Regions from separate parts of the Exiguobacterium sp. S22-S28 genome, predicted to be linked through region 2. Evidence: predicted binding sites of a transcription regulator. Region 2 holds the regulator's gene; the other holds the start of a gene.
What was found. The regulator Rex, encoded in region 2, represses fermentation and respiration genes when NADH is low (regulators of the CRP and FNR family bind a similar motif). The targets are predictions, from matches to a motif close to TTGTGAAATATTTCACAA.
Positions count from the first base shown of each region.

Region 1: ACHA8N_RS01775 (cytochrome ubiquinol oxidase subunit I) is a predicted target of Rex. The motif match lies at 2,646-2,663, and genes of this name have one in related genera.

Region 1 is NZ_JBHFFC010000005.1:187,909-195,536, forward strand. It holds gene ACHA8N_RS01770 (cytochrome d ubiquinol oxidase subunit II) at 102-1,127, opposite strand; gene ACHA8N_RS01775 (cytochrome ubiquinol oxidase subunit I) at 1,140-2,528, opposite strand; gene ACHA8N_RS01780 (N-acetyldiaminopimelate deacetylase) at 2,750-3,862, opposite strand; gene ACHA8N_RS01785 (transcriptional regulator CcpC) at 3,846-4,736, opposite strand; gene ACHA8N_RS01790 (disulfide bond formation protein B) at 4,802-5,194, shown strand; gene ACHA8N_RS01795 (FAD-dependent oxidoreductase) at 5,188-6,483, opposite strand; gene nadE (ammonia-dependent NAD(+) synthetase) at 6,586-7,401, opposite strand; partial or broken gene ACHA8N_RS01805 (BsuPI-related putative proteinase inhibitor) at 7,409-7,628, opposite strand, start outside.
Region 2 is NZ_JBHFFC010000033.1:144,095-151,722, forward strand. It holds gene ACHA8N_RS16430 (S8 family serine peptidase) at 2-3,745, opposite strand; tRNA gene ACHA8N_RS16435 (tRNA-Ala) at 3,976-4,048, opposite strand; gene tatC (twin-arginine translocase subunit TatC) at 4,156-4,935, opposite strand; gene ACHA8N_RS16445 (twin-arginine translocase TatA/TatE family subunit) at 4,943-5,146, opposite strand; gene ACHA8N_RS16450 (redox-sensing transcriptional repressor Rex) at 5,146-5,805, opposite strand; gene ACHA8N_RS16455 (ABC-F family ATP-binding cassette domain-containing protein) at 5,962-7,628, shown strand, end outside.

The sequences.
Region 1 (7,628 bases), on a different contig from region 2:
TGCTATGAACGCTTTTATGATGCCGTTTCCCCCTACTTTTTTTACGAAACGGCAAAAAAAGTGTGCCATCTTTTTGCAGACGGCACACTTGGTTTTCAGGATCAGGATTTCGATTTTTTCCCACTGACATAATCGTTGTCAAACAAGAAGAGTCGGAGAATCAAATACAGAGCCGGAATCAATAACAATAATCCGAAGATGAAAACGACGACGAGTGCTGTTGCCATCGTTTCGTTGACGACTGCTTTATTGATGTCAATATAGGGGTACAAAATGTACGGAAGATGGGTATATCCATATCCGAACCAAGCGACACCGTACTGAGCCATAACGGCAATAAAGGCAATCCCGTAGTTCTTTTTCAAATAGATGAGCGTGACCGCAATACAGAAGAACAAGAAACTTGCTGCGAACCACCACCAGTTGCCGTTCAAAATATTTTCATAATGCCAAGCAGCCTGATTTTTCAAACCGAAGAAAACAAGTGCACAGACGACAATCGTTGGAATACTCCAGAACAACGCCCATTTACGAATGAGTGGTGTCGCGTTCTCGTCTTTTGCTTTATCCGCATAAAACAGAAGGAACATCGCACTGATGTACAGAACGGAAACGATGGCGAGCGCAACAACCGTCCAAGAATAAAAGTTCGTAAACAGTTTTGTTCCCAAGAACTCCACCGTCTCATTTGTTTTACGAATGAAGCCACCTTGACTGATTGTCAAAGTAGTCGACATTGCTGCTGGAATTAACAATCCTGTCGCTCCGTATAAGAACGTATAGAACATGCTGTCGTTCGAACCATAGTTGGCAAAGGCATAAAAGCTACCACGAATCGCAATCAACACTAAGACGATTGAGGCTGGAACAAGTAGAGCTGTCCCGTAATAATAAGCCGTATCCGGAAAGAATCCGACGAGTCCGACAAAGAAGAAGACGAAGAAGACGTTCGTCACTTCCCAGACCGGTGAAAGGTATCGCAGAATCAGACGATTCGTTAAATGATCCCGTTTTGTATATTTTGAATAGAACGCGTAAAAACCGGCACCGAAGTCAATTGAGGCAACGATGAGATATCCATAAAGGAACGTCCAAAGTACGGTTATTCCAAGTGTTTGAATGTCCAACTCGTTCCCTCCTTATTTATTGTCGTCCGCAAACATCGCTTCACCACGTGTATGATGATCATCCGCGAGTTCTTTACCGACAGGGTTATTTTTAAACATCCGAAGCAAGACGACTGTACAGATCGTTCCGAGCAACAGATAAAGTAAACTGAACAAAATCAACATCGGTCCGACGGCTGTCGATGTCGTTGCCGCATCAGCCGTTCTCATAATACCATAGAGGGTCCATGGTTGACGCCCGATTTCTGCATACATCCATCCTGCTTCAATCGAAACGATGGCAAGTGGTCCACCGATGAAGATACCACGTAATAACCACTTGTTATACGGATTCAGCTTTTTGAGGCGGAATGCCAGTACAAACAGCGCGGATACGGCGGCCAAGTACATTCCGATTGATACCATGATATCAAAGAAATAGTGGACAAACAGTGGTGCTTGGTCCTCTTTCGCAAACTCATTTAAACCGATAACTTCCGTATCAGGTGCTCCGCCTGCAAGAATCGATAGTGCATACGGAATTTTGACGGCCCCTTTGATTTCATAACTGCCGTCTTCTTGTTCATCTAAAATACCACCGAAAATCAGTTCGGCTTCACTTGTCGTTTCAAAATGCCACTCTGCAGCCGCTAATTTTTCCGGCTGGTATTTGGCTAAATATTTTCCCGAGAAGTCTCCGACAAGTGCTGTCGAGAACGCAAAAATCAAACCGGCCATGACTGTTAAGCGAAGGGCTTTTTTGTGATATGCCGTTTCGGCTGCCGACAATGTTTTTTTCCGAAGAAGATGGAAAGCCGCGATCGCTGCCAAAATGAAGGCTACCGTCAGATAGGCAGAGACGATGACGTGTGTCGCTTTTGTTGGTGTCGCCGTATTGAACATTGCTTTTAACGGTTCGATTTGTGTCAACGTTCCGTTAACGATTTTAAATCCTTCTGGCGAGTTCATGAACGAGTTGACCGTCGTAATGAAGAAAGCGGATAACGTCGCACCAATGACGACAGGAATCCCGATCAACCAGTGTAACCATGGGTTTTTGAAACGATCCCATGTGTAGAGGTAAATACCGAGGAAAATCGCTTCAAAGAAGAAAGCAAATGTTTCCATAAAGAGCGGTAAGGCAATCGTTTGACCGGCAACTTGCATCAAAGACGGCCATAAGAGCGATAATTGTAATCCAATCGCCGTTCCGGTCACGACACCGACCGCTACCGTTACGATATAACCGCGCGTCCAACGTCGTGCTAACAGAATATAGTCTGAATCTTTTCGTTTAATTCCGATGTACTCTGCTGCGAGTACCATCAATGGAACCCCTACTCCAATCGTCGCAAAGATGATGTGGAATGCTAATGTGAGCCCTGTCAATAATCGACTGAGCATGACTGGATCATTGAACATGTGTATAGCCCCCTCTTTCTAAACATACTTCTATATATTGTTTATATCCGTATCATAGAGAACATAATCATTTGTGTCTGTTCTTAATGTTTGATGTAACAAATTGTTCACATATACACGTGATTAATTTCACAAAACGTTCGAAAACTGTTCTCTTCTATAAAATGAAAGCCCTTTATTCATTTTTTCATGAATAAAAGGCTGATTGTCACGTCTTTTGTTTAGACGTATTCGCGGAAATAATGATCTAGTAAATTAATCACGAAGGGGATAGCCTCTTCATCTGGATTTAAGGTCGGTTGGTGCAATCCGGACGTTGCATTATTGACTCCGAGCCAAAACATCATGCCCGGGATTTCTTTTAACATGAAACCGAAATCTTCTCCCGTCATCGCGGCATCACATTCCACATAAGTAGCGTTCATTTTAACGAAGGACGAAAATTTATCCACAATTTTTTGATCGTTGACGACTTCGTAGTAACGATTGCCGAACTGGAGATCAATCTTCACACCAAACGAAGCTTCGATACCGCGGACAATATCCCGGACACGTTGCTCCAACTTCTCCATATCCGCACCGTTAAGCGCCCGCATCGTTCCGTCGAGTAATGCTCGACCGGCAATAACATTTTCACGGATTCCGGCATCAACTTTACCAATCGTAATGACACCACAGTTCATCGGATTGATGGACCGGCTGATAATCGTCTGAAGTTGCATAATTAAAGCCGCTTGGGCCACGACTGTATCAATTGTCAGGTGTGGGAAAGCGGCATGACCACTTTGACCATAAATCGTAATATGGACTTCTCGTGCGCTGGCAAACAATACACCAGGCCGACTCGCAATGGTACCGACCGGGTATTCCGGTGCGACATGCAGCCCGTACATCTCACTCGGACGATATTTTTCAAACAATGGACTCTTGATCATCGGTTCCGCTCCACCCGGTCCTTCTTCTGCCGGTTGGAAGAGGAAAACGACATCGTCCATAATCGGAAGCTCAACGATCCGGCGCAGCAAACCTAAGGCGATGGATGCATGAACATCATGTCCACAGGCATGCATGAACCCCGGATGTTCGGAGCCAAACGGCAACCCTGTTGCTTCTTCGATCGGCAAGCCGTCAATATCCGCCCGATACCCGATTGTCCGGTTTCCTGTCAATCCTTTCACACGAACGAACACCCCCGTTTCGAACGTGTCATAACTGACCCGATCCGCCGGATAAGAACGGATTTGATCGAGAATAAAAGCTTGCGTTTTAAACTCCTTGAATCCCGGTTCCGGTATTTTATGAAGTTCTCGCCGCATTTCAATTGCGTATTCCATCTGACTGACTTCCTCCTTCTTCTTTGACAATGTCCCAAAACGCCTGGACTTGTTTTAACTCAAGCATCGACTCTGTCGACAAAATCCAAGTGTCGCGTTTTAAAATTTTTCCGGATGACGTCTTCAACGGAATTTTCATTACGTCGCGCGCTTCATGAATCGTCGATTCGGGCAGGATAGCGAATCCGATTCCATGAAGCGCCATCTGTTTGCACGTCTCAATCTGGTCAACGACGAGTGTCCGGGCTGGCGGACTAGAAAAACGATCTTGCCACCATTCCAAAATTTCTTGATAGTACGTTGAATCACTTTTAAATTGAATGAACGGCCGTTCTGTTTTTCGTAGTTGTTCCAGAAATGTTAATTCGCTGTCGACCAGGTAGAGCGGGTCAGAGAACAGTCGTTCTTTGACGCCTTTCCAGTCGGGATTCCCGCGAATGATGCCGATATGAAAATGTTCTTCCAACATATGACGCATCATTTCACTCGACCATCCTGTGACGAGTTGGACACGGACGTGCGGATATCGTTCAACAAAGCGTTTTAAGACGCGTGGCAACCAGTATTGTCCCATGATGGAAGCCACTGCAATTCGAAGTGTCCCGTAGACTGCGCCTTCTTCTGCCGTCAATTCACTTTTTAATTCTAATTCTTTGCGATTCATTTCTTTGGCGAGTCCGATGACCTTCTCCCCTTGAGGGGTGATGCTGAGACCACGGGACGAACGAATGAACAACTTCGTCGCCCAGCGCCGCTCAATCGCGACGAGACGTTGACTGAGGGCAGGTTGCGACACGAAAAGCCGCTCCGCCGCCCGTCTCATGTTTAATTCCTCCGATAACGTAATCAACATTTCCATTTCCGACACTTGCAATGTATGATTCGACTCCTCATGATATAAGATGGCATTAGTTTAACACGTTAGAGAGGAAGGTACATATGTCACGCTATCATTTTATGTTGATCGTCTCAACGATTGCGACCTTGGGTAGTCTGTACTTCAGCGAAGTCCGAGGATTCATCCCCTGTCCGTTATGTTGGTGGCAACGTCTGTTCATGTATACGACAGCCATTTACCTGCTCGTTTCACTTTTTCGAAATCGTCCGGTCGACCGCTTTTTCATTCGCTTATACACGCTACTCGGTTTCGCGGTCGCGGCCTACCATGTCGTCCTGGAACGTTTACCGGATGGAGAAGCCCTATGCACGAATGGTTGTCTAATCAAATGGGTCAACTATTTCGGTTTCTTGACGATTCCGATGATGAGTTTGATTGCTTTTACGATTTTGGTTGGTCTCGCCTTTTATCCGCAACAAAAAAACGCTCATTGAGCGTTTTTTTGTTGCCATGCTTCTGCAACGGTATACGCACTCGAAAACGATAACTCGGATAACTGCCCTTCTCCTTCACACCAATCTCCGACGAAAGCGACCTTTTCCTCACGCTCTTCATCCATGAAGCAAGGCAGAGCAACTTGTCCCATCTTCCACTTGATTTCTTGTACGATCGCCCGCTTCATCGTGCGTTCCGTCACCAACTGTTCGCGCCATCCTGCGTAATGCTGATCGAGCAGACGATGGATTTGTTGCACTTTTCTACTCAAGTAATCCGGATCACCGACACGATCATGAACTAAATACGCGACGACTTGCAGAACTTGACCATTTTTTGGCGCGATACTTGGGTCGTAATGGGATAAATCCGTCACGAATAATTGGTGCGTACGATCATACACATAGGAAAAAGGTGTCTTGATATAAGGATGCACCCCCACATCATAGACAAGAACTTCAACCGGTTCATATTGGGCATACGGTTCGATGAACAGCTGAATCGGTGTCGGTAAAGCAAGCTTCCGCATCTCTCGGGGTGGGATGGCCAACACGATGCGGTCGACGGTCCATTCGGCCTTTTTTCGATCGCGTAGCCGGTAACCGTCGTCACTTTCTTCAATGGCTGTAATTTTTGTTTTACGGTGAATCGTTCCGTCGTGTAGCATGATCACGCGTTCCAGTTCATTGATGAGAACCTGCCAACCACCGGCAATATAGGAAACCGGTTTTCGGGTTCGAAATAGTTTTTTGTAATAGTTGAAATAGACGTCTGATGGGATGTTTTCAGGTTCCGCCGTGAAAAAATTACTGGAAGCTAAATCAAGCATCAATCGCGCGACGTCTGCTTCCACCTTTTGTTCGGTCAACCACTGACCAATTGATAGCGCTCGGTCTCCCTGTTCGAGATGTAAGACGGTTTTGACGACTTCCCATGTAAACCGGAGCTTATCGGTTCCACCGATGACTTCCGTTTTCAACAGACCAATTGCATTGGCAGGAGCAGCAGTCAGATGACCTGCAAATTCATATTTTGCTTTTGCGGACGAAAAATCCAACCAGGTGATATCTAACTTCAACTGTTTAATAATTGTCCGCAACATCGATTGATCGCGTGCATAAACGGCGTGAGCCCCGTAATTAAATGTAAAGCCTTTGATCACTTGTGAAGTCGCTCTCCCGCCTAGCAAACCGGTATCATACAACTGAACTCGTTTTCCTTGTTGTGCGAGAAGAGCAGCCACTGACAAACCTGCTAATCCGCCACCAATGATTCCAACCGTCTCCACCTCATCACCTCCAGCTTTTCAAAAAGATGCTACCCTTTTTCTTTTCCCGATTATGGACGAAAAAAACGACAGCTCAGTCGGCTGTCGTTTTTTTGTGATGACTCATTTCCACCAAACATCAAGAGGTGAGACCGGCATATGGTGTTTATGCCCCACTCGTTTGTACTGCCCTTCCAATTTCGCGGCACTTTCGCTCGAAATCGACTTTCCTTCCAGATAATCATCGATTTCATCATAGGTCATACCGAGTGCTTGTTCATCCGGTAAACCGGGTTGATTGTCCTCCAAGTCAGCCGTCGGTACTTTTTCAATCAGGGCGTTTGGTGCCTGAAGATGACGGAGTAACTGTTTTCCTTGACGTTTGTTGAGCCCTGTCAGTGGTGTAACATCACAGGCGCCGTCTCCGTGTTTTGTATAAAATCCGGTCACGAACTCTGCAGCATGATCCGTTCCGACAACTAAACAACCAAAGTGAGCTGCGAGATCGTATTGCACCTTCATCCGTTCCCTTGCCTTTGTATTTCCTTTACTGAAGTCAGACAGTTCCTGTCCCGTTGCTTGTTCAAATGACGCCATTGATGCGTCGACAGCCGGTTTGATGTCGACACGTAACGCATGATCCGGACGGATGAAGGATAATGCGAGTTGTGCATCAGACTCATCTTGTTGTTGACCGTGCGGCAAACGGACGGCATAAAATTGATAGTCGCGTCCCGTTTCGCTTCTCAACTCTTCGACCGCCAGTTGGCACAAACGCCCCGCAAGCGACGAGTCTTGTCCACCCGAAATACCGAGTACAAACCCTTTTGCCCCAGTGTGCAACAGATACTCTTTTAAGAACTGAATGCGTTGCTTAATTTCCTCTTCTGCTTGAATGACCGGCTTGACGCCCGTCACTTGAATGATGTCTTGTTGCATGAAACATTCACTCTCCTTTTTCATTCTCAATTTTCTGGCGATCGGTCATGACGGATTCAGGCGTCCCTTCCACCTGTCGAATCGTTGACGCCTCAATTTGGTCCGCTCGACTAGACTGCGGAAGCTCGATTCTGACTTCGTATCGCTTAGTCTCCAAAGCTTTAAACGTTTCCTTTTCAATCGCTTGTGTAAATACTTGTTCTTGCGAGAACGTGTACAGCACTTTT
Region 2 (7,628 bases):
CTTATTTCTTCGTGATGACGACTTTCTTCTCGACGACATGGCCGCCCAAGTCTTTTAGTTTCAAATTGTAGACGTTTTGACCTTTTTTCAAAGTAACGGTCTTGTTGATGGTTTTCTTGAATGCGCGCATCTGATACGGCTCTTTAAAAGCGTGTCGGTATTCCGAATTGCCGTTCAGATCAAACCGTAACTCATCGTAGTTGTCACGGATGACAATGGTCATCTTCGCTGTTTTTGTTTTACTGGAGACTGTTTTTGGAGCCGTCACTTGAATCGTCGGACGTTCCGAATCGATAATGACTTGTCGACTGAACGCGACACGGTTCCCTTTTTTATCATAGGCTTCGACTTTAAACGATTTTACACCGTCCGTCGTATACGTGATGCCATGGTTGAATGTGTAATGTTGCTTCGCCGCATCCCAACGTAATTTAACCGATTTTCCATTGATCTTAAACGACTTCACATCCGACTCATCCGCGACGTTTCCTGAAACCGTCACTTGTTGTGATGTCGCTAACCCGAGTGCTTCCGGTGTATCAATTTGTACGCTTGGAACCGCCTTGTCGACACCTGACGTGTTGACGTTTTTCTTAATGCGGTTTCCGGCATAATCCGATACGACCAGTGTCACTTTCGCACGGCTCGGGAGATCTGTCAGTGTATAGCTCTTCACCGACGGAGCCAGTGGTTCTTTTAAGACACTTTTTCCATCGACCAGAATATCAAATGAAGCGATACCTGTCCCTAAGTCCCCGGCTGTCCATGAAACCATTTTTTTATCCGCATTCCAATTCGTTGTGGTAGCAGGTGCTTGTGTATCCACATACACCGGGAACAATGCATTCTGCCATTTTGCATTCGGATAATCGACGATTGATTTCACTTGATAGTAGTACAGACCGTCCTTGACCTTCGAGCCGTTGACGGTTCCATCCCACGCAGCATTTGTCACCGATGTATAACCCGGCTCTTCTGCACGATCATAATAATTTTTGGTGACATCTTCTTGTGTCTCTAATTTGCGAAGCACCGCTTGATTCCGGTCGAGAATGGCATATTCCACTTTTTTCGCATTCCGCAGGAACGACAGGACTGGGAACGCTTCATCCGTGCTTCCATCTCCATTTGGTGAAAATGATACTTTTTCTTTGAGGACATCTCCTGCTGTATTAAGTCCAAGCAACGTATAGTCCTCGTTTATTTCTGTCGCGAGACCGGTCGCCCCGTAAAATGTTTGATCATCATAACTCGGCGCATCAATGATCGGTGCTTTATCCCACGACCCTTTAAAACCAACGTATGGAACCGTCAATTCCGGGTTTTTACTTTTCGTATCCATCAGACGAACAAAACCTTCAACGAAGTAGCCGTTCTCGAAGAGTGTCTCAAGCGGTACACCGTTTGCCCCGTCGATCGTATCTTTTAAATCAACCGTTACATTGACTTGCTTCGTACTCTTCGCATCAATCGCGACCGAGCTTGCTTTTTTCGAGCCGACTGTAAAGGAAATCGGGAATGTGCCTTTGTTGGCGTCAACAGCCCCGACTGTTCCCTTCTTAAAGATTCCGTCTGTCTCCAGTAAGTTCTTCCCTTTGACGACAAGGTCGGATTGGACCGTTCCGGCCAACTTGTACGTTAATTTTTCATTGCTGTAGTTCTTCAAGTCGAGCGTGAAGCTGAATTTGTCACCGACTTGTTTCAAGGCAGCTTTCCCTTCACCCGACTTCGTCTCGGTGACGACGACCGGTGTCTTCATCGCTGCACGCAAATCCATCAATCCGGCACCTTCACGGCGTGGCGAATAATAGTTGCCTGTTTTCGCTTCCTGATTATATGATCCTGAGTCTAGCTGCGGACGGGATGTATTCATCAAGATGTTTTTCGCCAGTTTGACCCGCGTTGCACCACTGACTTTAAAATCTTTATCGACGCGTTGCATGACGAGTGCCGTTCCTCCGGCAACATGTGGCGCTGCCATCGATGTTCCGCTCATGACACCATACTCGTTGTCGTTGAGTGTCGAGTAGATTTTTCCGCCTGGAGCCGTGATTTCCGGCTTAAAGTCAAGATTTGGTGTCACGCCCCACGATGTGAAATCAGACATCTCGCCGGCAACCGGATTCGGTGCCGAGACTGCTTTTCCGTCAAACGTCACCGTCAACGCTTTACCGGCCTTTGCTTTCGCTTCCAGTTCGTTCCCGTCCGCGATACTTAACGAGACGAGCGGAATCGTCGGTTTATTCAGCGACATGCTGACATAATCCCCGTGATCAACACGACCGCGGACGATGACACCGGCTGCACCTTGCTTTTCAGCTTCCGCCTGAATCATCCCGTAATTAAAGCTGCCGTCACGGACGACGAATACTACTTTATTCTTCACGTCTTTCCCCGTGTAGTTCGTTTCACTTCCGTCACCGACATAGATCACGTCTTTTGCTGCTTTGTCGAACACCGGAATCGGATTCGGTGAATCTTGTTTTTGGTAAGCGAGATAACCGGCGTCTTCTCCATCAACTGTTAGTGCCATCCCTTCAAGCGTCAACTGTGTGTTCTCGACGGAAGCGACCTGCAGCGCCTCACTGATCAGTCCGGGTGAACCGACGACACCGATATCCGGATTCGACGCGTATGGGTTTCCGGCGCCGTTTCCTGCATAACCAGAGTTACCAGCAGAGATCGCACAAAGAATTCCGTTGTTCATCGCATTGACGATCGCCTTTTGTTCCGGATCGTCTTTTTGAACGAATGATGCCGTCGAACCAAGGCTCATGTTGATGACATCTGCACCGAGAGCAATCGCGTCATCAATCGCTTTAATGTAGATATCACTGAACGTCGACGGCATGCCTGGATCATTTCCGAATACTTTCATTGCCAGAAGCTGTGTTTCCGGTGCGACTCCTTTAATACCGCCGCTCGCCTCATCGCCGTTGGCACCGACTGTACCGGCAACGTGCATCCCGTGCATGGAAGCTCCCGGACCGAGATCACGGATTTCACTGTCATGATCCGCATAGTTGTATCCGTACGGTACTTTTTCTGTAAAGTAGTTTCCTTTTAAGCCTTTTGAAGATTTAAAGCTTTCGACTTTTGACGAAGTCAAATCGACTTTCGTCTCCGGACTGAGTACCATGTCCTTGTGCGTCGGATCAATCCCTGTGTCGATGACGGCAACAATCGTTCCTTCCCCTTTATAACCGTAATCCTGCCATGTTTGCTTTGCATTGATCATGTCTTTACTATGTACCATGTTCGGTTTGGCGCCTTTTTCGACTTCAGGACGCGCATACTCATGGGCGATATGTACACTTTTGACTCCGCTTAATTTTTCCAATTCTTTGATTTCACCGTATTTGACTTCTCCGCTGAACCCGTTCAAAACGGTCGTAAAACTTTCTTTATAAGAAACCGCAATGTCTTTTTGGGCAATCGTTGCTTTGACTTCCTTCTGCTTATTGACGATTTGATTCTTGAGTATGACTTTTTCGGTATTGCTTAATGTGCTGTACCGTTTATTTTGAGCTTGTGCGTGTTCAATCGCCGCTTTTTGATCGAGTTCGACGACAATCCGGACTTTTTCATTTGGACTGTATGTTTTTTCCTGCCCTGTTTTTTTCACTGAGAGTGCTTGTGGCTTTTGGACATTCACTTTTTGTGATGACGTAAGTCCCTCGGCATGAACCAGGCTGGAAGATGTCATGAGGGCAGCTGCCATCAGAGCAATCTTCTTTTTCTTCATTCGATTTCCTCTTTTCTAAAAATGTAGTGTTTGACAAAAAAAGAATATTAAACGAAAATTCTGTATTTTTAGTTTAGTTAACTTTCTTATCATATACAATTCAATTTCAATCCTTTTTTGTTTTTTTACCGTTTTATGCCATCGTTATAACCATTATCCTAAATTCCCCATCTGTTATCCGGTCAACAAAAAAACTCTTGGTTGCCCAAGAGTTTTCAGGTAAAACGATATGGAGACTATCGGGCTCGAACCGACGACCTTTTGGCTGCCAGCCAAACGCTCTCCCAGCTGAGCTAAGCCCCCGTGTGTTTCTATTATGAGTATACCTATTGCTGTTCATTTTTTCAATATAAAATTAGACCGCTTACAAAAAAATTCTCCCTGCCGCGATGGCACGAGAGAATCTCTTATTAATCGTTCAACTCACGCATCAAATCCGCCTGTCGCTCCAGTTCTGCTTGTTGCTCCAAGATCAGTACTTTTTTATACGTCCGCGCTGAAATCAGGATGCTGATTTCATATAAGACGAACAACGGGACAGAAATCATTAAATGCGAAGTGACGTCCGGCGGTGAGATCAACGCCGCGACGACGAATAACGCAAAGTAGGCATACTTCCGATTCTTCCGCATGAAGAACGGCGTCACGAGTCCAAGGCGTGTCAAAAACATCGTCACGACCGGCAGTTGGAACAGTATTCCAAACGGGATCGTCAAGCGGATCAAAAAGCTGAAATAGTTCTCGACGCCGATGACTTGTTCGATGCCGAGCTCTTGTCCGAGCTCTGTCGATACTTCAAGTAAAAACGGTAACAACCAAAAGTAAGAAAATGAAACACCAGCTAAAAATAAGAAGAACGTTACTGGAATATACGTCAACGTCGCTTTTTGCTCTTGGTCATGCAGACCGGGACGGATGAACGCCCAAAGCTGGTACATCCAAAACGGTGACGCCAAGACGATTGCGATGATGAACGCAAGATTCAGATATAACATCAGTGGATCAGCCACGTTAAAAGCGTTCAGACCAATTCCGAGCTCCTTTAAGTCAGCCTGCAGAAAACGTACAAGCGGACGGACAAGCGGAAAAGCTGCAGCGAACATGACCACCACGATGATGAGCGACCAGATGATCCGTTTCCGGAGTTCATCTAAGTGCGTCGTCATACTCTGCTCTTGATCGATCGCCATGATTCACTCACTTCTCTTTCGTTTCGTCCTTTTTGTCTTTATCATCTTCCATGATGCCGTTTGTCGCGCTCTTGAATTCTTTTAACGTTTGACCGGCAGCGCGGCCGAGTTCCGGTAATTTTTTTGGTCCGAAGATGATTAAAGCGACGACGCCGATCAAGGCGATGCTCCCCGGGCCGATACCAAGTGTCAACGGGATTAAGTTTTCCATTATGATTTCACTCCTTCAGCTGATTGCGAATAATGCTTCATGAAATAAACAAGCGACTGCAACTCAATCGACAGATCGATGTGATGGACGCGAACATGGGCCGGTACGTTTAATCGTGCCGGTGTAAAGTTCAGAATGCCGGTCACACCATACTCAACTAACTCGTCCGCTACTGACTGGGCGAACTGGGACGGTACCGTCAAGATGGCGACGTCGACATGGTTCGCTTTGATTTGTTCTTTCATATCTGACACGTGGTAAATCGGAACGTCTTGTGTCGTCGTTCCGACCTTGTCCTCATCCGCGTCAAACGCGATGACGATACGAGTACTATTATTCTTTAAAAAGTTATAATTTGCAAACGCTGTTCCGAGGTGTCCAACCCCGATTAAGGCGACATTCGTGACCTCGTCTTGGTTGAGTGTCTTTCGGAAAAATGTTAACAAATGTTGAACATTGTAACCGTACCCTTTTTTCCCTAACGCCCCAAAGTAGGAAAAGTCACGACGGATTGTCGCCGAGTCGACTTTGACCGCTTCGCTGAGCTCGGCTGACGAGACGCGCAGCTTGCCGGAGTTGTAAAGACTCTGGATGAAACGATAATATAACGGCAGTCGTTTCGCCGTTGCTTGTGGTATTTTTGTGTCTGGCCCATTCATACTGCAGTTCCCCCTTCGTCCACGTTCTGACGTGGCACCCAAATCATTGCAAAGAATTCTACTCTCCTTGATTGTAAACCACTTCACATAGAGTAACAAATATTATATTCGGCAGGATTTTTCGTGATAGACTAAGGGGTGGAAGGATGGATGGATATGATTCTCTTACAAGTAAACCAACTCTCAAAATCATTCGGCGTTGAGCCGATTTTAGAAAATATTAAACTCGAAGTACAGGAACGGGACCGGATTGCCCTCGTCGGACGAAATGGTGCCGGAAAATCGACACTTTTAAAAATCATCGCCGGCGAGCTGTCGCATGACTCCGGGGAAATCATGAAGAGCAAGGAAGTGCGGATCGGTTACCTCGCTCAGGACAGCGGACTTGAGTCCAACGAATCGATTTGGAATGAGATGCTGACCGTGTTCGAACACCTGCAGGATCAAGAACGGGCGTTACGCCGGATGGAAATCGAGATGGGCATGGAACACATATTAAACGATCCGACTGCCTACGACCGTCTCTTGAAAACATACGATCAAGCGCAACATGACTTCTCGGAAGCCGGCGGTTATCAGTTCGAAGCCAACATCCGCTCCGTCTTACACGGGATGCGCTTTTATCCGGACGATTATTCCCGCCGGATTCAGACGCTTTCCGGTGGACAGCGGACCCGGCTCGCTTTGGCGAAGATGTTGCTGCAGGCACCGGAACTGTTGATTCTCGATGAGCCGACGAACCACCTGGACATCGATACACTGTCTTGGCTTGAAAGTTACTTATCCGGTTACCGCGGCGCCGCCTTGATCGTTTCCCATGACCGGTATTTCCTCGATCAAGTCGTCAACGTCGTCTATGAATTGTCCCGCAACGTCTCCCGGAAGTTTACCGGTAATTATACGAAGTATCTCGAACAAAAAGCGGCGCTGTACGAACAGGAAATGAAACAGTTCGAACAACAGCAGGAAGACATCGCGAAGATGCAGGATTTCATCCAGCGTAACATCGCCCGCGCGACGACGACGAAACGGGCGCAAAGTGTTCGCAAACGCCTTGAGAAAGTCGACCGGATCGATCGACCGGACGGCGACGAACGCAGTACTGTCCTGTCGTTCCCGATTGAGAAACAAAGCGGCAATGACGTGTTACAGGTCAATCAACTTGCGGTCGGCTATGAAGCAGCCGTCTCAAAAAATATCACGTTTAGGCTGCAACGTGCCGAGTCGCTCGCGCTTGTCGGACCAAACGGGATTGGCAAGTCGACGTTGCTGAAAGTCCTCGTCGGCCGTCTGAAACCGTTATTTGGTGACTATCGTTTCGGCACAGGTGTCTCGATCGGCTACTACGATCAGGAGCAGGCGGAACTGAACGACCGCAACCGAGTCATCGACGAGATTTGGAACGAATGGCCGTTGATGCGCGAGCAGGAAGTCCGGTCCGTGCTTGGACAGTTCCTCTTCAGCGGAGATGATGTCTTCAAGCTCGTCCATGAATTATCGGGCGGTGAACGCGGACGACTGGCACTCGCGAAGCTGAAGTTACGTAAAACGAATCTGCTTGTGCTGGATGAGCCGACGAACCACTTGGATCTCGATTCGAAGATGGTCCTCGAAAACGCCCTCGTCGACTACGAAGGAACGTTGCTCTTCGTCTCCCACGACCGGTACTTCATCGACCGTGTCGCGACCCGTGTTATTGAGATGAGTGGCGATGGCGTAACCGATTATCTCGGTGACTACTCCTACTACATGGAGAAAAAAGCCGAAAAAGAAGAAATTGCCCGACTTGAAGCGGAAGAAGCCAAAGCGATCAAAGTCGCTTC